DNA from 4 places in the Solibacillus sp. FSL W7-1436 genome. Region 3 is predicted to be linked to each of the others. Evidence: a T-box and tRNA genes for the amino acid it is inferred to sense, from the RefSeq annotation. Region 3 holds a T-box; the other regions hold tRNA genes.
What was found. A T-box is a leader RNA that pairs with one kind of tRNA and senses whether it is charged. The one in region 3 lies ahead of alaS (alanine--tRNA ligase), so its partner is inferred to be a tRNA-Ala.

Region 1: it encodes a tRNA-Ala, which carries the amino acid that the T-box ahead of alaS (alanine--tRNA ligase) is inferred to sense. The anticodon was not compared.
Region 2: it encodes a tRNA-Ala, which carries the amino acid that the T-box ahead of alaS (alanine--tRNA ligase) is inferred to sense. The anticodon was not compared.
Region 4: it encodes a tRNA-Ala, which carries the amino acid that the T-box ahead of alaS (alanine--tRNA ligase) is inferred to sense. The anticodon was not compared.

What each region holds. Positions count from the first base shown of each region.
Region 1 covers NZ_JBBOWV010000001.1:365,317-369,853, reverse strand. Annotated here, with positions in the region: tRNA gene MKX73_RS01825 (tRNA-Val) at 952-1,027, shown strand; tRNA gene MKX73_RS01820 (tRNA-Thr) at 1,037-1,112, shown strand; tRNA gene MKX73_RS01815 (tRNA-Lys) at 1,119-1,194, shown strand; tRNA gene MKX73_RS01810 (tRNA-Leu) at 1,219-1,303, shown strand; tRNA gene MKX73_RS01805 (tRNA-Gly) at 1,350-1,424, shown strand; tRNA gene MKX73_RS01800 (tRNA-Leu) at 1,430-1,518, shown strand; tRNA gene MKX73_RS01795 (tRNA-Arg) at 1,536-1,612, shown strand; tRNA gene MKX73_RS01790 (tRNA-Pro) at 1,621-1,697, shown strand; tRNA gene MKX73_RS01785 (tRNA-Ala) at 1,703-1,778, shown strand; tRNA gene MKX73_RS01780 (tRNA-Met) at 1,807-1,880, shown strand; tRNA gene MKX73_RS01775 (tRNA-Ile) at 1,888-1,964, shown strand; tRNA gene MKX73_RS01770 (tRNA-Ser) at 1,989-2,081, shown strand; tRNA gene MKX73_RS01765 (tRNA-Met) at 2,127-2,201, shown strand; tRNA gene MKX73_RS01760 (tRNA-Asp) at 2,205-2,280, shown strand; tRNA gene MKX73_RS01755 (tRNA-Phe) at 2,286-2,361, shown strand; tRNA gene MKX73_RS01750 (tRNA-Gly) at 2,365-2,438, shown strand; tRNA gene MKX73_RS01745 (tRNA-Ile) at 2,450-2,526, shown strand; tRNA gene MKX73_RS01740 (tRNA-Asn) at 2,536-2,611, shown strand; tRNA gene MKX73_RS01735 (tRNA-Ser) at 2,626-2,716, shown strand; tRNA gene MKX73_RS01730 (tRNA-Glu) at 2,719-2,790, shown strand; gene MKX73_RS01725 (NUDIX hydrolase) at 2,865-3,491, shown strand; gene MKX73_RS01720 (MerR family transcriptional regulator) at 3,595-4,353, shown strand; gene MKX73_RS01715 (TraR/DksA family transcriptional regulator) at 4,418-4,537, shown strand, end outside.
Region 2 covers NZ_JBBOWV010000001.1:1,603,536-1,608,072, reverse strand. Annotated here, with positions in the region: gene MKX73_RS08115 (MBL fold metallo-hydrolase) at 220-1,215, opposite strand; tRNA gene MKX73_RS08110 (tRNA-Glu) at 1,398-1,469, opposite strand; tRNA gene MKX73_RS08105 (tRNA-Asn) at 1,472-1,547, opposite strand; tRNA gene MKX73_RS08100 (tRNA-Ile) at 1,557-1,633, opposite strand; tRNA gene MKX73_RS08095 (tRNA-Phe) at 1,640-1,715, opposite strand; tRNA gene MKX73_RS08090 (tRNA-Asp) at 1,726-1,801, opposite strand; tRNA gene MKX73_RS08085 (tRNA-Ser) at 1,828-1,920, opposite strand; tRNA gene MKX73_RS08080 (tRNA-Ala) at 1,940-2,015, opposite strand; tRNA gene MKX73_RS08075 (tRNA-Pro) at 2,022-2,098, opposite strand; tRNA gene MKX73_RS08070 (tRNA-Arg) at 2,123-2,199, opposite strand; tRNA gene MKX73_RS08065 (tRNA-Leu) at 2,227-2,315, opposite strand; tRNA gene MKX73_RS08060 (tRNA-Gly) at 2,320-2,394, opposite strand; tRNA gene MKX73_RS08055 (tRNA-Lys) at 2,445-2,520, opposite strand; tRNA gene MKX73_RS08050 (tRNA-Thr) at 2,527-2,602, opposite strand; tRNA gene MKX73_RS08045 (tRNA-Val) at 2,612-2,687, opposite strand; rRNA gene rrf (5S ribosomal RNA) at 2,697-2,812, opposite strand; rRNA gene MKX73_RS08035 (23S ribosomal RNA) at 2,900-4,537, opposite strand, start outside.
Region 3 covers NZ_JBBOWV010000001.1:26,591-31,127, forward strand. Annotated here, with positions in the region: gene alaS (alanine--tRNA ligase) at 1-2,509, opposite strand, end outside; T-box leader at 2,646-2,853, opposite strand; gene MKX73_RS00170 (MFS transporter) at 2,908-4,056, opposite strand; gene yeiL (transcriptional regulator YeiL) at 4,160-4,537, shown strand, end outside.
Region 4 covers NZ_JBBOWV010000001.1:369,901-374,437, forward strand. Annotated here, with positions in the region: tRNA gene MKX73_RS01830 (tRNA-Glu) at 38-109, opposite strand; tRNA gene MKX73_RS01835 (tRNA-Ser) at 112-202, opposite strand; tRNA gene MKX73_RS01840 (tRNA-Asn) at 217-292, opposite strand; tRNA gene MKX73_RS01845 (tRNA-Ile) at 302-378, opposite strand; tRNA gene MKX73_RS01850 (tRNA-Gly) at 390-463, opposite strand; tRNA gene MKX73_RS01855 (tRNA-Phe) at 467-542, opposite strand; tRNA gene MKX73_RS01860 (tRNA-Asp) at 548-623, opposite strand; tRNA gene MKX73_RS01865 (tRNA-Met) at 627-701, opposite strand; tRNA gene MKX73_RS01870 (tRNA-Ser) at 747-839, opposite strand; tRNA gene MKX73_RS01875 (tRNA-Ile) at 864-940, opposite strand; tRNA gene MKX73_RS01880 (tRNA-Met) at 948-1,021, opposite strand; tRNA gene MKX73_RS01885 (tRNA-Ala) at 1,050-1,125, opposite strand; tRNA gene MKX73_RS01890 (tRNA-Pro) at 1,131-1,207, opposite strand; tRNA gene MKX73_RS01895 (tRNA-Arg) at 1,216-1,292, opposite strand; tRNA gene MKX73_RS01900 (tRNA-Leu) at 1,310-1,398, opposite strand; tRNA gene MKX73_RS01905 (tRNA-Gly) at 1,404-1,478, opposite strand; tRNA gene MKX73_RS01910 (tRNA-Leu) at 1,525-1,609, opposite strand; tRNA gene MKX73_RS01915 (tRNA-Lys) at 1,634-1,709, opposite strand; tRNA gene MKX73_RS01920 (tRNA-Thr) at 1,716-1,791, opposite strand; tRNA gene MKX73_RS01925 (tRNA-Val) at 1,801-1,876, opposite strand; rRNA gene rrf (5S ribosomal RNA) at 1,887-2,002, opposite strand; rRNA gene MKX73_RS01935 (23S ribosomal RNA) at 2,190-4,537, opposite strand, start outside.

The sequences.
Region 1 (4,537 bases), 340 kb from region 3:
ATGCTGCTGTATTTAAAGGCTGAATAATTTCTGACACAATATTATGCTGTCTTATAATAATGAACCCAAAAGGGTAATCAATTTTAAACTTATATTATTTAATGGTACTGCCTGTAAAAGCAGAATTCCCCGCCGGATCACTATACTAGAAGGTGCAGGGATTAAGAAAGAACAATACAAGTAGGCAGGAGCGGAAAAGAAGCAGAGAGTTTACGGTTATTTAATCATGGTAGAGATTATGAGTATACAAGCTTAGTTGCTGCTATATTAGAGGGGTGTTTAAACCGATTTCCAAGCATTAATGTAAATAGGGATATAAAAATACCCGGTTCATCAAAAAACACCGTAAAAAGCAGTTAATAGATAATAATAAGGATTTAACGCTCGAATCTTATAATCCAAATAAAGTTGCCGTATGCATTAACACCATATAATGAAATAGGCAATTGTAAGCGCCCTTAAATAGATAAATTATTATTATAGAATAACAAAAAACCTCGATAATAATGGAAATAATATAAGGATAAAGAGTATATTGAGAAACCAATAGGTGGGAATTCTTTAAAAAACGGATTCTATCAATACTTTAAAAACAATGATAAATGTACGAACATTTTCTTGACAGCTTTACTCTATAAAATGTATAAATAAGTAGTCGTATATTCCAAAACACTTGATATCTATAAGTAATATTAATAATTATATCAGAATGATTTATAAATATTAAAAACAAGTCTTGATAAAGTTAGTAAAACATATTAGAATTTCGTTATACTAAGTAAACGTTTTCATCCGCAACCTCGGTTGAATAATGGAAAAATTAGAAATAAATATATTTTATAAAAATAATTTCAAAAAAGGTATTGCATTATAAAAAAAGTAATGATAATATAAATCTTGTCCTTAAGAGAAAGGACATGCGGTTACGAAAGAGTAATCAGCAAATACCCAGGAGGATTAGCTCAGCTGGGAGAGCACCTGCCTTACAAGCAGGGGGTCGGCGGTTCGAGCCCGTCATCCTCCACCATTTCTAAATGCCGGTGTAGCTCAGTTGGTAGAGCAACTGACTTGTAATCAGTAGGTCGAGGGTTCGACTCCTTTCGCCGGCACCATTTAGAGAGCCATTAGCTCAGTTGGTAGAGCATCTGACTTTTAATCAGAGGGTCGAAGGTTCGAGTCCTTCATGGCTCACCAGTTTTTATAGTTAAATACTGCTTAGCGGGTGTGGCGGAATTGGCAGACGCACTAGACTTAGGATCTAGCGCCGCAAGGCGTGGGGGTTCGACTCCCTTCACCCGCACCATTTTAATTTCATATTACTGTCAGAGTAAAAATATCTTAAGCATTTTGCGGAAGTAGTTCAGTGGTAGAACACCACCTTGCCAAGGTGGGGGTCGCGAGTTCGAACCTCGTCTTCCGCTCCAAAAATGCCGGGGTGGCGGAACTGGCAGACGCACAGGACTTAAAATCCTGCGGTGAGTGATCACCGTGCCGGTTCGATTCCGGCCCTCGGCACCATCTTTTATAAACAATATGCGCCCGTAGCTCAATTGGATAGAGCGTCTGACTACGGATCAGAAGGTTGTGGGTTCGACTCCTGCCGGGCGCGCCATATTATTTCGGAATGTAGCTCAGCTTGGTAGAGCACTTGGTTTGGGACCAAGGGGTCGTAGGTTCGAATCCTGTCATTCCGACCATTATTGGGGCCTTAGCTCAGCTGGGAGAGCGCCTGCCTTGCACGCAGGAGGTCAGCGGTTCGATCCCGCTAGGCTCCACCATATTTTTTGTAACCAAAATAAAGATCCTGGCGGTGTAGCTCAGTTGGCTAGAGCACTCGGTTCATACCCGAAAGGTCGTGGGTTCGACTCCCTCTGCCGCCATCTTAAAGGACCTTTAGCTCAGTTGGTTAGAGCAGACGGCTCATAACCGTCCGGTCACAGGTTCGAGTCCTGTAAGGTCCACCAGTTAACGTACAAATCATTTATAATGGAGGTATACCCAAGTCTGGCTGAAGGGATCGGTCTTGAAAACCGACAGGCGGGTAACACCGCGCGGGGGTTCGAATCCCTCTACCTCCTCCATTTTTACAAACTGGGTACTTAAAACAGGTTCAAACATTATATTATCGCGGGGTGGAGCAGTGGTAGCTCGTCGGGCTCATAACCCGAAGGTCGCAGGTTCAAGTCCTGCCCCCGCAACCAAATGGTCCCGTGGTGTAGCGGTTAACATGCCTGCCTGTCACGCAGGAGATCGCCGGTTCGATCCCGGTCGGGACCGCCATTTGTGGGTTTGTAGCTCAGTTGGTAGAGCATTAGATTGAAGCTCTAAGTGTCGGCGGTTCGATTCCGTCCAAACCCACCATATGCGGGTGTAGTTTAGTGGTAAAACCTCAGCCTTCCAAGCTGATGTTGTCGGTTCGATTCCGATCACCCGCTCCAGTTTTTAAATAGGGCCTATAGCTCAGCTGGTTAGAGCGCACGCCTGATAAGCGTGAGGTCGATGGTTCGAGTCCATTTAGGCCCACCATAGTATTATTCCGAAGTAGCTCAGTTGGTAGAGCATCCGGCTGTTAACCGGCAGGTCGCAGGTTCGAGTCCTGCCTTCGGAGCCATTTTTTCTATTTTTGGGGACATACTCAAGAGGCTGAAGAGGCGCCCCTGCTAAGGGTGTAGGTCGCGTAAGCGGCGCGAGGGTTCAAATCCCTCTGTCTCCGCCATCGGCCCGTTGGTCAAGTGGTTAAGACACCGCCCTTTCACGGCGGTAACACGGGTTCGAATCCCGTACGGGTCATACATAGAAAAACGGAAAACGCTAAGTACTGTTACATGTACTTAGCGTTTTTTTGTATAAAAGGAGCGGATCTTGTGAATGAACGATTAAAAGTATTTGATCAATATTATAAGGAAAAGGGCATTGAACAACGTGATCTCATTCATGCAAAAGGTTATTGGCATGAAGTGTTTCATTGCTGGGTTATTGAAAAAACAAATTCTGAATGGCGTATTTATTTACAGTTGAGAAACAAAACTAAAAAGGATTATCCAAACCAGTTTGATATTACCGCAGCTGGTCATATACTGGCAACGGAGACGATTGAAGATGGTGTACGCGAATTAGAGGAAGAAGTAGGGATTAACGCAAAGTTTTCGCAATTAACATCACTTGGAGTCATCCCGTACAGTATAGACAATGAAAAAATAAAGGATTATGAGTTTGCAAATGTATTTGTTTATGAGTTAACAGGAGGAATCGAGAAGTTTACACTTCAACGGGAAGAACTCGACGGTATTTACTCTGCTAACTTAAATCAATTTATATTGCTTGCGACACATAAAGTAAAGAAAATTGAAGTATCCGGTTATCATTATGAAAATGATATACGTCATTATGAAGTGAAACATATTGGACTAGAACAGATGTCTGCACTGCCTGAAAGCTATTTGCTCGAGTTTATCCCAAGTTTGAAAAAAATATTATTTGAAGCAACCTGAAAAATTGGGTTAGCTTTTTTTTTAGAATTAATTAAGGAAATATAATTAACTATTGACCTTCACGTTGCGTCAACCTTTATAGTACTAAATAGGAGGTGATCATGTGCTGATTAACGAACTGGTCAAGCTATCAGGTGTGAGTGCACGCACACTGCGTTATTATGATGAAATCGGTTTGCTGAAGCCTTCTGCTGTTGCGGAAAATGGCTACCGGCAGTATAGCCAAGGGGATATTGACCGGTTACAGCAAATACTTTTTTACAGGGAGCTTGATTTTAAGTTAGAGGAAATAAAAAAATTGCTCGATCATCCTGATTATGAAGTAAAAGAAGCACTAAAGAAACAATCCGAGCTATTACAAAAGAAAAGAAGATATATCGACGACTTACTAATAACGATAGAACAAACAATCCAAACGATGGAAGGGGAAATTAAGATGACAAATGAACAAAAGTTTAATGTGTTTAAAAATAAATTAATAGAAGAAAACGAAAAGACCTATGGCCAGGAAATCCGAGATAAGTACGGCGAAGATCAAGTGGAAGCGAGCAATAAACAATTCAGGGATATGTCAGAAGAGCAATATAATGCAATGCAGCAATTGGAACAACAATTGTTTGAACGTTTAAAAGAAGCGCTTGTGTTCGGAGACGTAACATCAGACGTAGCAATGGAAGCAGCGGAGCTTCATAAACGCTGGCTAAGCTTCTCCTGGGCGAAATATACCCCGGAAGCACATATTGGCCTGGCGCAGATGTATGTATCCGATGAACGGTTTACTGCTTACTATGATGAGCGTGTCGCTCCCGGAGCTACACAATTTCTGCATGATGTAATCACCGTTTATGCAGCAAACAAATAAGAAAAGATGTTTTAGAAATCCCCATAAAGGTAATATCTTATTAATGGAAAAAGGGGGATTTAATATGGATATTAATCAAGTACAACAATTACGTAGCATTTTGGAAGAGGAGCTTGCGACATTGCAGGAGCATGTTAATGAAGAGCCGCCTTTAGATGAAACAGAAATAACTGCAGTTGATAAT
Region 2 (4,537 bases), 1.6 Mb from region 3:
ATCACTACCTATTCTCTTTTTATAAAGCGTACTTATTATATCGGTTCATATCCCAAATTTTAGAATATTAATTGAGCCATGTTAATGAAAACTTGCCCCACTCTCTCCAAATTTGATAATAAATATTTAAAATGATCTTTGAAGCTTATTGATAGTACTTTATATGAGTTGGAAATGCTGATCCATAAAAAAAACAGCTACCTCCCCCGGGCAGCTGTTTCATTTGTTTTCAATCAATTTTGTCACCGTAAAATACCACTCACCGCCCCGTAACTCACGTATAATCAAACCGCGCTGTTCTGCAAGGAGCGTTAATCCGATAATGTCAGAGATTAAAAATGTAAAATACTTCGCAAAGCGGACACCATAGATTACTTCTCCTAATTGTTTCGCAGTATGATGTCCTTCACTAATTTTGGATACAACCTTTTGCAGCTTGTATTCTATTTTACTTAAGCTTTTCTCCATCACATCATTCAAGTTTTCATAAATCTCTTTATGTCCTGCAAACACGGTGCGTACATTGTGAGTTTTCATTTTATCAATTGAGTCTATATATTGGCTGATCGGGTTCGTTATATTTCCTGAATCGTCATGGTCAATTAAAGCATTTGTCATACCCGTGGCCAACAAAAAGTCCCCCGCAAATAACCAGCCTGTTTCCGCATCAAACAAACAGATCGAATCCGGTGAATGCCCTGGAGCCGCAACTACATGTAATCCACCGATTTCCTGTCCGTCTTCCAGTTGCAGAATTGGCGGATAGATCATTACATTTTCTTTATTGTGAAATGTATGCTCCATTTTTGCCATTCGTTCACGGGCAAATTCCAGTACGCCGTATTGCTCATACAACCTATAGTAAAAATTAAGCTTCTGCATTAAATAATCATCTTCACATTTCAGACGGGGAATGGCGATTTTACTGGCATAGACTGGAACCGGATATTCATTCGTAACTTGATTTACTACCCCGATATGATCATTATGAAAGTGCGTTAAAATAATACGGGTAATTTGGTTAATTTCAATTTTATATTCCTTCAATTTCTGATAGAAGAATTGCTCAAATTCACCACCTTCAATACCCGCATCTATTAAGGTATAGTCTTCTCCATTTTGGTAGACATAACAGTTTATACTCCCCAATCCACTATAATCAGAAGGAAAAATAATCGGGTAAACTGCTTTATTACCTGTTTTTATTGCATTCACTTTTCCACCTGCTCCCACTGTTTATATGCAGAAAGGGCATGCCTCGAAATTGATTCCAGACAGCCCTTCTATTGTATCTTAATAATACCTTACTGTTCATTCTTCAAACAGTGGAGATTTACATTATTACAAAACAAAAAAGACATTGCAAATTTTGCAATGTCTTTTCATTCAAGTGTATATGACCCGTACGGGATTCGAACCCGTGTTACCGCCGTGAAAGGGCGGTGTCTTAACCACTTGACCAACGGGCCAATGGCTCCGAAGGCAGGACTCGAACCTGCGACCTGCCGGTTAACAGCCGGATGCTCTACCAACTGAGCTACTTCGGAATAATACTATGGTGGGCCTAAATGGACTCGAACCATCGACCTCACGCTTATCAGGCGTGCGCTCTAACCAGCTGAGCTATAGGCCCATAGTATGGTGGGTTTGGACGGAATCGAACCGCCGACACTTAGAGCTTCAATCTAATGCTCTACCAACTGAGCTACAAACCCATAAAAAAAATGGCGGTCCCGACCGGGATCGAACCGGCGATCTCCTGCGTGACAGGCAGGCATGTTAACCGCTACACCACGGGACCAACATCTGAAGTAAAAATATTAAAAATGGAGGAGGTAGAGGGATTCGAACCCCCGCGCGGTGTTACCCGCCTGTCGGTTTTCAAGACCGATCCCTTCAGCCAGACTTGGGTATACCTCCAAAGGGAATAAAATATAAATGGTGGAGCCTAGCGGGATCGAACCGCTGACCTCCTGCGTGCAAGGCAGGCGCTCTCCCAGCTGAGCTAAGGCCCCATAAAATGGTCGGAATGACAGGATTCGAACCTACGACCCCTTGGTCCCAAACCAAGTGCTCTACCAAGCTGAGCTACATTCCGAATATGTCAGTAAAAAATATATTATGGCGCGCCCGGCAGGAGTCGAACCCACAACCTTCTGATCCGTAGTCAGACGCTCTATCCAATTGAGCTACGGGCGCGCATTATTAGAGATAAGAATTATAAAATGGTGCCGAGGGCCGGAATCGAACCGGCACGGTGATCACTCACCGCAGGATTTTAAGTCCTGTGCGTCTGCCAGTTCCGCCACCCCGGCATTTTGGAGCGGAAGACGAGGTTCGAACTCGCGACCCCCACCTTGGCAAGGTGGTGTTCTACCACTGAACTACTTCCGCAAAATGCTTAAGATCTTTTATATCTGACAGTATGTATAATTTTATAAAACTGGTGAGCCATGAAGGACTCGAACCTTCGACCCTCTGATTAAAAGTCAGATGCTCTACCAACTGAGCTAATGGCTCTCTAAATGGTGCCGGCGAAAGGAGTCGAACCCTCGACCTACTGATTACAAGTCAGTTGCTCTACCAACTGAGCTACACCGGCACTTAGAAATGGTGGAGGATGACGGGCTCGAACCGCCGACCCCCTGCTTGTAAGGCAGGTGCTCTCCCAGCTGAGCTAATCCTCCAATATTCTAGCGAAGCGACGTCCTACTCTCACAGGGGGAAGCCCCCAACTACCATCGGCGCTAAAGAGCTTAACTTCCGTGTTCGGTATGGGAACGGGTGTGACCTCTTTGCCATCATCACTTCACTATAGTGGGCTTTAAAAAGCCTATGTAAAAGAATTTTCATTCTTTCAAAACTGGATAAACGGTTCATTGAATTTGTGCAATAAAATGTGGTTAAGTCCTCGACCGATTAGTATTCGTCAGCTGCATGCGTCGCCGCACTTCCACCTCGAACCTATCTACCTGATCGTCTTTCAGGGGTCTTACTTACTTGCGTAATGGGAAATCTCATCTTGAGGGGGGCTTCATGCTTAGATGCTTTCAGCACTTATCCCGTCCATACATAGCTACCCAGCGATGCCTTTGGCAAGACAACTGGTACACCAGCGGTATGTCCATCCCGGTCCTCTCGTACTAAGGACAGCTCCTCTCAAATTTCCTACGCCCACGACGGATAGGGACCGAACTGTCTCACGACGTTCTGAACCCAGCTCGCGTACCGCTTTAATGGGCGAACAGCCCAACCCTTGGGACCGACTACAGCCCCAGGATGCGATGAGCCGACATCGAGGTGCCAAACCTCCCCGTCGATGTGGACTCTTGGGGGAGATAAGCCTGTTATCCCCGGGGTAGCTTTTATCCGTTGAGCGATGGCCCTTCCATGCGGAACCACCGGATCACTAAGCCCGTCTTTCGACCCTGCTCGACTTGTAGGTCTCGCAGTCAAGCTCCCTTATGCCTTTACACTCTACGAATGATTTCCAACCATTCTGAGGGAACCTTTGGGCGCCTCCGTTACTCTTTAGGAGGCGACCGCCCCAGTCAAACTGTCCGCCTGACACTGTCTCCTACCCCGCTAAGGGGCATGGGTTAGAAGTTCAATACAACCAGGGTAGTATCCCACCGACGCCTCCTTCGAAGCTGGCGCTCCGAGATCTCTGGCTCCTACCTATCCTGTACAAGTTGTACCAAAATTCAATATCAGGCTACAGTAAAGCTCCACGGGGTCTTTCCGTCCTGTCGCGGGTAACCTGCATCTTCACAGGTACTATAATTTCACCGAGTCTCTCGTTGAGACAGTGCCCAGATCGTTACGCCTTTCGTGCGGGTCGGAACTTACCCGACAAGGAATTTCGCTACCTTAGGACCGTTATAGTTACGGCCGCCGTTTACTGGGGCTTCAATTCACAGCTTCGCTTGCGCTAACCGCTCCTCTTAACCTTCCAGCACCGGGCAGGCGTCAGCCCCTATACGTCACCTTACGGTTTTGCAGAGACCTGTGTTTTTGCTAAACAGTCGCCTGGGCCTATTCACTGCGGCTTCTCTAGGCTATGCACCCAAAGAAGCACCCCTTCTCCCGAAGTTACGGGGTCATTTTGCCGAGTTCCTTAACGAGAGTTCTCTCGCACACCTTAGGATTCTCTCCTCGACTACCTGTGTCGGTTTGCGGTACGGGCACCTCTCACCTCGATAGAGGCTTTTCTTGGCAGTGTGAAATCAGGAACTTCGCTCATACGAGCTCGTCATCACAGCTCAACGTTATAGTATGCGGATTTGCCTACATACACGCCTTACTGCTTGAACACGCGCAACCAACGGCGTGCTTACCCTATCCTACTGCGTCCCCCCATTTCTCAAACGGTGAGGAGGTGGTACAGGAATATCAACCTGTTGTCCATCGCCTACGCCTATCGGCCTCGGCTTAGGTCCCGACTAACCCTGAGCGGACGAGCCTTCCTCAGGAAACCTTAGTCATACGGTGCATGGGATTCTCACCCATGTTTCGCTACTCATACCGGCATTCTCAC
Region 3 (4,537 bases):
TATCTTTCGTTACACCCGCGCACAGCATTACTTTCTCGCCATCGACAGCACCAAGAACAATAACGGCTGATTCCATTTTTTCTTTTAAATCATCCATCATTTGGCGTAGCTGATTATTGTCTTTTGCTTCTACACGAGTTGCAAGTACTGTCACTTCACCAATTTTTTGTGCGGCATCCAATACTGCGCCAGCTTGTGCATTGGCAATTTTTTGTGACAGGGAATCATTTTCGCGTTGCAGTTCTTTATAATCTGCTTGAAGTGTCGCCACACGAGTTGCCACATCTTTAGCATTTGATTTTAAAAGAACAGCTGCTTCATTTAAAATCGCTTCTTCTTCTTTAATCGCTTCATATGCAGCTTTTCCTGTAACAGCTTCGATACGGCGAGTACCAGCACCGATACCGCTTTCGGATACGATTTTAAAGATGCCGATTTCAGATGAACGGCTTACATGCAGTCCACCGCAAAGTTCGATAGAGTAGTCTGAAACGGCTACAACTCGGACAACATCACCATATTTTTCACCGAACAGCGCCATTGCACCCATCGCTTTTGCAGAATCGATATCCATTTCCTGAATAACGACTTCGATATCTTCCCAAATCTTTTCGTTCACTGCACGCTCCACTTGTGCAAGCTCTTCTTTCGTTGCAGCGCCAATGTGAGAGAAGTCGAAGCGTAAACGGTCAGGACCTACATAAGAACCCGCTTGTGCTACATGATCACCTAATACGTCTTTTAATGCACGGTGCATTAAATGTGTTGCTGTATGGTTTTTAAGGATCAATTTACGTTTTGCTTCATCTACTTTTGCAGTAGCCATATCGCCGACATTCATTTCACCTGATTCCACTACAACTGTGTGCAATGGCTGACCATTCGGCGCTTTTTGAACATCTTTTACGATGGCCGTGAATCCGTCCGCTTCAATGATACCAGTATCGGCAATTTGTCCACCCATTTCAGCATAAAACGGTGTTTCCGTTAAAATCACTAACGCCTCTTCACCTTCAGAAGCAGTAGAAGTTTCTTGTCCGTTGACAACGATTGCCGCAACTTTTGCAGAAGCTTCAAATGCATCATAAATAAATGTTGACTGCTGTGTTAAATTTGAAAGCACTTCATTTTGCACTTGCATTGAATCCACATCAGCACGGGCATTACGTGCGCGCTCACGCTGTTGCTCCATAGAAGCTTCAAAACCTTCATGGTCAACTGTCATGCCAACTTCTTCTGCATACTCTTCCGTTAACTCAATCGGGAAACCGAATGTATCATATAGACGGAATGCGTCTGCACCAGGGATAACTGTTTCGCCTTTTGCTTTTTGGCTTTCTGCAACTTCGTTGAAAATTGCTAATCCTCCATCCAGTGTTTCATGGAAGCGTACTTCTTCGTTTTTAATAACACGTTGAATAAATGCTTCCTTCTCTTTTACTTGCGGGTAGAAATCATGCATAATCTCTCCGACTGTCGGCACTAATTCAAACATAAACGGCTTTTCGATACCGATTTTTTTCGCATAGCGGACAGCACGACGTAATAGACGGCGCAATACATAGCCGCGGCCTTCATTCGATGGCAATGCGCCGTCCCCGATAGCAAACGCTACTGTACGGATATGGTCTGCAATTACTTTAAATGGTGTATTCACATCTTCCGTCGATCCGAAAATTTCTTTTAAATCCACTTCATGCGGACGTTTGTATGTCCGGTTTGCAAACGTTTCTGTTTTTTCGATGATCGGCATGAATAAGTCTGTATCAAAGTTTGTCGGTACGTTTTGTACTACTGAAACGATACGTTCAAGACCCATACCTGTATCGATGTTTTGCTTTGGAAGCGGAGTATATGTGCCGTCCGGGTTATGGTTGAATTGAGAAAATACAAGATTCCAAATTTCAAGGTAACGCTCGTTTTCCCCGCCTGTGTACATTTCTTCTGCCGGTGCCCCAACACCATATTCTTCACCGCGGTCATAGAAGATTTCAGAGTTTGGACCAGATGGACCTTCTCCGATATCCCAGAAGTTGCCTTCAAGTCGGATTAGGCGCTCTTTCGGAATCCCGATTTCGTTGTGCCATACGTCATATGCTTCCTGATCTTCAGGGTGGATTGTTACCGATAACTTTTCAGGATCGAAGCCCATCCATTTTGGGTCCGTTAAAAACTCCCAAGCGTAATGAATCGATTCTTTTTTAAAGTAATCCCCGATAGAGAAGTTCCCTAACATTTCAAAGAATGTATGGTGACGCGCTGTTTTCCCTACGTTTTCGATATCGTTTGTACGAATCGATTTTTGTGCATTCGTAATGCGCGGGTTATCTGGAATGATACGTCCGTCAAAATACGGTTTTAATGTCGCCACTCCTGAGTTGATCCATAAAAGTGAAGGGTCATTAATTGGAACTAATGGTGCTGATGGTTCAATATGATGCCCTTTTTCTTTAAAGAAATTCAAATAAAGACGACGAATTTCAGAACCTGTCATAATTTTTGTTGTCATGATTTTTTTCCTCCTAATTTTTACTGAAGTCGATGAATTTTGGTACGAATTGATTACACCTTCACGTAAATAAGTGCTTCGTTCACCGGAAATCTTAATGATTCGCTGAAGAAAACAAAAAAAGCCTTCATCCCGGTAAAGGGACGAAGACTATTATTTCGTGGTACCACCCTAATTTATAATGCGCTGTGCATTATATCTCAAGTGCTTGTAACGTAAGCAGACGGCAGTGATTAGCTGCACTCTGGAGTAGCTTTCAGTATTTATTCGGGGAGATTTTTTCAGCCGGGAAATCTCTTTCTGATCACGAAGTCCATACGTACTTGTTCCATCATCGTTTTCATTTTATTATGCTCTTCATTATAAAAAATAGACATCGTGCTGTCAATCGGCATTCCTTAATAATTAAAACGTTTTTTCGTCAGTAAAATTAAAAGAATTGCAGGCACTGTACATATGGTCATTCCCAAGAACGCCAAACCTGGCTCGATTTCATAAAGTGCACCACCTAATAATGTTAGAATCGCTGCACTTAAACTCATTGCAAGGGCCGAATATATCCCCTGTGCATTGGGAATCTGTTCCTGTGGTAAAGCTTTTGAAATATAGCGGATAAAGGCATAATGCGCCATCGCAAATGACAGGGCGTGAAGTGCCTGAGATATGATAAACATCGGCATATTCGGAAATGCGTAGACGAGTATCCAACGAATGCTCGAGCCAATTGCCGCAATAAGCAATAACGAAGAAGGCTTCCATTTTGTAAGAATTGTATCAGCCTTAAAAAAATAAAGAACTTCAAATATTACCGCGACATTTAAAATCATGCCGATATAAAACGGATTGACATTCAGATCCTGCAGATAAATATATCCATAATTATAGTACGATGCGTGTGCCCCCTGAAGTAAAATGACGACAAATAATACGATGATAAAGCTTTTTACTTCAAATAGTCCTTTCATTGAAAGCGTTTTTCCGTTCTCTCTTACAGGCACTAAACTTAAAACTTGAGGTGCAGGCATGAATTGAATGATGAGCAATGCTGCTAAACCTAAAATCATCATCCACAAAATCATTTGCTCCCCGTACATCCCGCTGATCATACTGATGATAAGTACAGCGACGACAAACCCAAAAGATCCTAACGAACGCGCTTTCCCATAATGAATGGATCCATGTTGCATTAATGTGGAAGCACTGCTCTCAACAGCCGGTAATAATGCCGGGTAAAAAGCACTGAACAGCAATGTCATGAAAAATAAGCCGCTGAATGAATTAATCGGTATGTATAGCAGCGTCACAATTAATGAACTTGCCGTAAAAAAGATCAGCACATTTTTGTTGCTCATTACTTTCGATACAAACGGGAAGATAAACATCGTCGATACAGCCCGTGCAACGAGCCCAAAGCCCATAATAATACTCGCTTCCGAAACCGTAAGCCCTTTATCGTTAATAAGCCAACCTGTCCAATACGGCAGGAAAATACCCCATGTAATAAAGAACATAAAGAAGTTTTTTGCGAGCCAACGCTGATTATTCATAGTCTTCATCCTTTTTCGTTTTTATTAAGTTGAATATTAGCATGAGAAATACTACAATAATGTGAGAAATCTCATATTTTATTGGAAGGAGTTGCTCTATAATTTGAGAAAGTTACCATTAGATGAAAGTCTATCATATATCGAACGATACCCGATTTCCCAATATTTTTCATTTGATATTGTTCCATTTATCCACGTGTATGAATTTGATAAAGGCGAATTTATTTTCCATGAGCATTCTTTCCCTGACTATTTGTATTACATGGTTGAAGGGAAAGCTAAATTATATATTACCCATAAAAACGGGAAAATCTCGCTCATCGATTTTATTACAGCCCCAACATTCATGGGCGAAATGGAATTGTTAAATGCCGAACGCTATTCAAAAGGCATTCAGACTTTATCAAAGTCCGTATGTTTTGCCATTTCGATTCAGGAAGTGAAGGAAAAATTATTGGCAGATCCTGTGTTTCTGAAAATG
Region 4 (4,537 bases), 340 kb from region 3:
CCGTAACAGTACTTAGCGTTTTCCGTTTTTCTATGTATGACCCGTACGGGATTCGAACCCGTGTTACCGCCGTGAAAGGGCGGTGTCTTAACCACTTGACCAACGGGCCGATGGCGGAGACAGAGGGATTTGAACCCTCGCGCCGCTTACGCGACCTACACCCTTAGCAGGGGCGCCTCTTCAGCCTCTTGAGTATGTCCCCAAAAATAGAAAAAATGGCTCCGAAGGCAGGACTCGAACCTGCGACCTGCCGGTTAACAGCCGGATGCTCTACCAACTGAGCTACTTCGGAATAATACTATGGTGGGCCTAAATGGACTCGAACCATCGACCTCACGCTTATCAGGCGTGCGCTCTAACCAGCTGAGCTATAGGCCCTATTTAAAAACTGGAGCGGGTGATCGGAATCGAACCGACAACATCAGCTTGGAAGGCTGAGGTTTTACCACTAAACTACACCCGCATATGGTGGGTTTGGACGGAATCGAACCGCCGACACTTAGAGCTTCAATCTAATGCTCTACCAACTGAGCTACAAACCCACAAATGGCGGTCCCGACCGGGATCGAACCGGCGATCTCCTGCGTGACAGGCAGGCATGTTAACCGCTACACCACGGGACCATTTGGTTGCGGGGGCAGGACTTGAACCTGCGACCTTCGGGTTATGAGCCCGACGAGCTACCACTGCTCCACCCCGCGATAATATAATGTTTGAACCTGTTTTAAGTACCCAGTTTGTAAAAATGGAGGAGGTAGAGGGATTCGAACCCCCGCGCGGTGTTACCCGCCTGTCGGTTTTCAAGACCGATCCCTTCAGCCAGACTTGGGTATACCTCCATTATAAATGATTTGTACGTTAACTGGTGGACCTTACAGGACTCGAACCTGTGACCGGACGGTTATGAGCCGTCTGCTCTAACCAACTGAGCTAAAGGTCCTTTAAGATGGCGGCAGAGGGAGTCGAACCCACGACCTTTCGGGTATGAACCGAGTGCTCTAGCCAACTGAGCTACACCGCCAGGATCTTTATTTTGGTTACAAAAAATATGGTGGAGCCTAGCGGGATCGAACCGCTGACCTCCTGCGTGCAAGGCAGGCGCTCTCCCAGCTGAGCTAAGGCCCCAATAATGGTCGGAATGACAGGATTCGAACCTACGACCCCTTGGTCCCAAACCAAGTGCTCTACCAAGCTGAGCTACATTCCGAAATAATATGGCGCGCCCGGCAGGAGTCGAACCCACAACCTTCTGATCCGTAGTCAGACGCTCTATCCAATTGAGCTACGGGCGCATATTGTTTATAAAAGATGGTGCCGAGGGCCGGAATCGAACCGGCACGGTGATCACTCACCGCAGGATTTTAAGTCCTGTGCGTCTGCCAGTTCCGCCACCCCGGCATTTTTGGAGCGGAAGACGAGGTTCGAACTCGCGACCCCCACCTTGGCAAGGTGGTGTTCTACCACTGAACTACTTCCGCAAAATGCTTAAGATATTTTTACTCTGACAGTAATATGAAATTAAAATGGTGCGGGTGAAGGGAGTCGAACCCCCACGCCTTGCGGCGCTAGATCCTAAGTCTAGTGCGTCTGCCAATTCCGCCACACCCGCTAAGCAGTATTTAACTATAAAAACTGGTGAGCCATGAAGGACTCGAACCTTCGACCCTCTGATTAAAAGTCAGATGCTCTACCAACTGAGCTAATGGCTCTCTAAATGGTGCCGGCGAAAGGAGTCGAACCCTCGACCTACTGATTACAAGTCAGTTGCTCTACCAACTGAGCTACACCGGCATTTAGAAATGGTGGAGGATGACGGGCTCGAACCGCCGACCCCCTGCTTGTAAGGCAGGTGCTCTCCCAGCTGAGCTAATCCTCCAAATTTTTTTGCGAAGCGACGTCCTACTCTCACAGGGGGAAGCCCCCAACTACCATCGGCGCTAAAGAGCTTAACTTCCGTGTTCGGTATGGGAACGGGTGTGACCTCTTTGCCATCATCACTTCACTATTACGGCTTCCAATACACGGCGCTATCCTTCGTCAACTTCCCTCGTTCTTTCAGTCACGTACTTGAGTACGCTCCTTCAATCACTCAGTCGTTTCCTCGACTAGCTTGTGTCTTGAAACCCTTGGAAAAAATTTCCATTCTTTCAAAACTGGATAAACGGTTCATTGAATTTGTGCAATAAAATGTGGTTAAGTCCTCGACCGATTAGTATTCGTCAGCTGCATGCGTCGCCGCACTTCCACCTCGAACCTATCTACCTGATCGTCTTTCAGGGGTCTTACTTACTTGCGTAATGGGAAATCTCATCTTGAGGGGGGCTTCATGCTTAGATGCTTTCAGCACTTATCCCGTCCATACATAGCTACCCAGCGATGCCTTTGGCAAGACAACTGGTACACCAGCGGTATGTCCATCCCGGTCCTCTCGTACTAAGGACAGCTCCTCTCAAATTTCCTACGCCCACGACGGATAGGGACCGAACTGTCTCACGACGTTCTGAACCCAGCTCGCGTACCGCTTTAATGGGCGAACAGCCCAACCCTTGGGACCGACTACAGCCCCAGGATGCGATGAGCCGACATCGAGGTGCCAAACCTCCCCGTCGATGTGGACTCTTGGGGGAGATAAGCCTGTTATCCCCGGGGTAGCTTTTATCCGTTGAGCGATGGCCCTTCCATGCGGAACCACCGGATCACTAAGCCCGTCTTTCGACCCTGCTCGACTTGTAGGTCTCGCAGTCAAGCTCCCTTATGCCTTTACACTCTACGAATGATTTCCAACCATTCTGAGGGAACCTTTGGGCGCCTCCGTTACTCTTTAGGAGGCGACCGCCCCAGTCAAACTGTCCGCCTGACACTGTCTCCTACCCCGCTAAGGGGCATGGGTTAGAAGTTCAATACAACCAGGGTAGTATCCCACCGACGCCTCCTTCGAAGCTGGCGCTCCGAGATCTCTGGCTCCTACCTATCCTGTACAAGTTGTACCAAAATTCAATATCAGGCTACAGTAAAGCTCCACGGGGTCTTTCCGTCCTGTCGCGGGTAACCTGCATCTTCACAGGTACTATAATTTCACCGAGTCTCTCGTTGAGACAGTGCCCAGATCGTTACGCCTTTCGTGCGGGTCGGAACTTACCCGACAAGGAATTTCGCTACCTTAGGACCGTTATAGTTACGGCCGCCGTTTACTGGGGCTTCAATTCACAGCTTCGCTTGCGCTAACCGCTCCTCTTAACCTTCCAGCACCGGGCAGGCGTCAGCCCCTATACGTCACCTTACGGTTTTGCAGAGACCTGTGTTTTTGCTAAACAGTCGCCTGGGCCTATTCACTGCGGCTTCTCTAGGCTATGCACCCAAAGAAGCACCCCTTCTCCCGAAGTTACGGGGTCATTTTGCCGAGTTCCTTAACGAGAGTTCTCTCGCACACCTTAGGATTCTCTCCTCGACTACCTGTGTCGGTTTGCGGTACGGGCACCTCTCACCTCGATAGAGGCTTTTCTTGGCAGTGTGAAATCAGGAACTTCGCTCATACGAGCTCGTCATCACAGCTCAACGTTATAGTATGCGGATTTGCCTACATACACGCCTTACTGCTTGAACACGCGCAACCAACGGCGTGCTTACCCTATCCTACTGCGTCCCCCCATTTCTCAAACGGTGAGGAGGTGGTACAGGAATATCAACCTGTTGTCCATCGCCTACGCCTATCGGCCTCGGCTTAGGTCCCGACTAACCCTGAGCGGACGAGCCTTCCTCAGGAAACCTTAGTCATACGGTGCATGGGATTCTCACCCATGTTTCGCTACTCATACCGGCATTCTCACTTCTAACCGCTCCACCAGTCCTTCCGGTCTGACTTCAACGCTGTTAGAACGCTCTCCTACCACGCATACTCAAAGTATGCATCCACAGCTTCGGTGAATCGTTTAGCCCCGATACATTTTCGGCGCAGCGTCACTCGACCAGTGAGCTATTACGCACTCTTTAAATGATGGCTGCTTCTAAGCCAACATCCTGGTTGTCTAAGCAACGCCACATCCTTTTCCACTTAACGATTACTTGGGGACCTTAGCTGGTGGTCTGGGCTGTTTCCCTCTTGACTACGGATCTTATCACTCGCAGTCTGACTCCCGTGTATAAATATCCGGCATTCGGAGTTTGTCTGAATTCGGTAAAGCGAGATGCCCCCCTAGTCCAAACAGTGCTCTACCTCCGGTATTCTCAATCACGAGGCTAGCCCTAAAGCTATTTCGGAGAGAACCAGCTATCTCCAGGTTCGATTGGAATTTCTCCGCTACCCACACCTCATCCCCGCACTTTTCAACGTGCGTGGGTTCGGGCCTCCAGTGAGTGTTACCTCACCTTCACCCTGGACATGGGTAGATCACCTGGTTTCGGGTCTACGACCACGTACTAATTCGCCCTATTCAGACTCGCTTTCGCTGCGGCTCCGTCTTCTCAACTTAACCTCGCACGTAATCGTAACTCGCCGGTTCATTCTACAAAAGGCACGCTATCACCCATTAACGGGCTC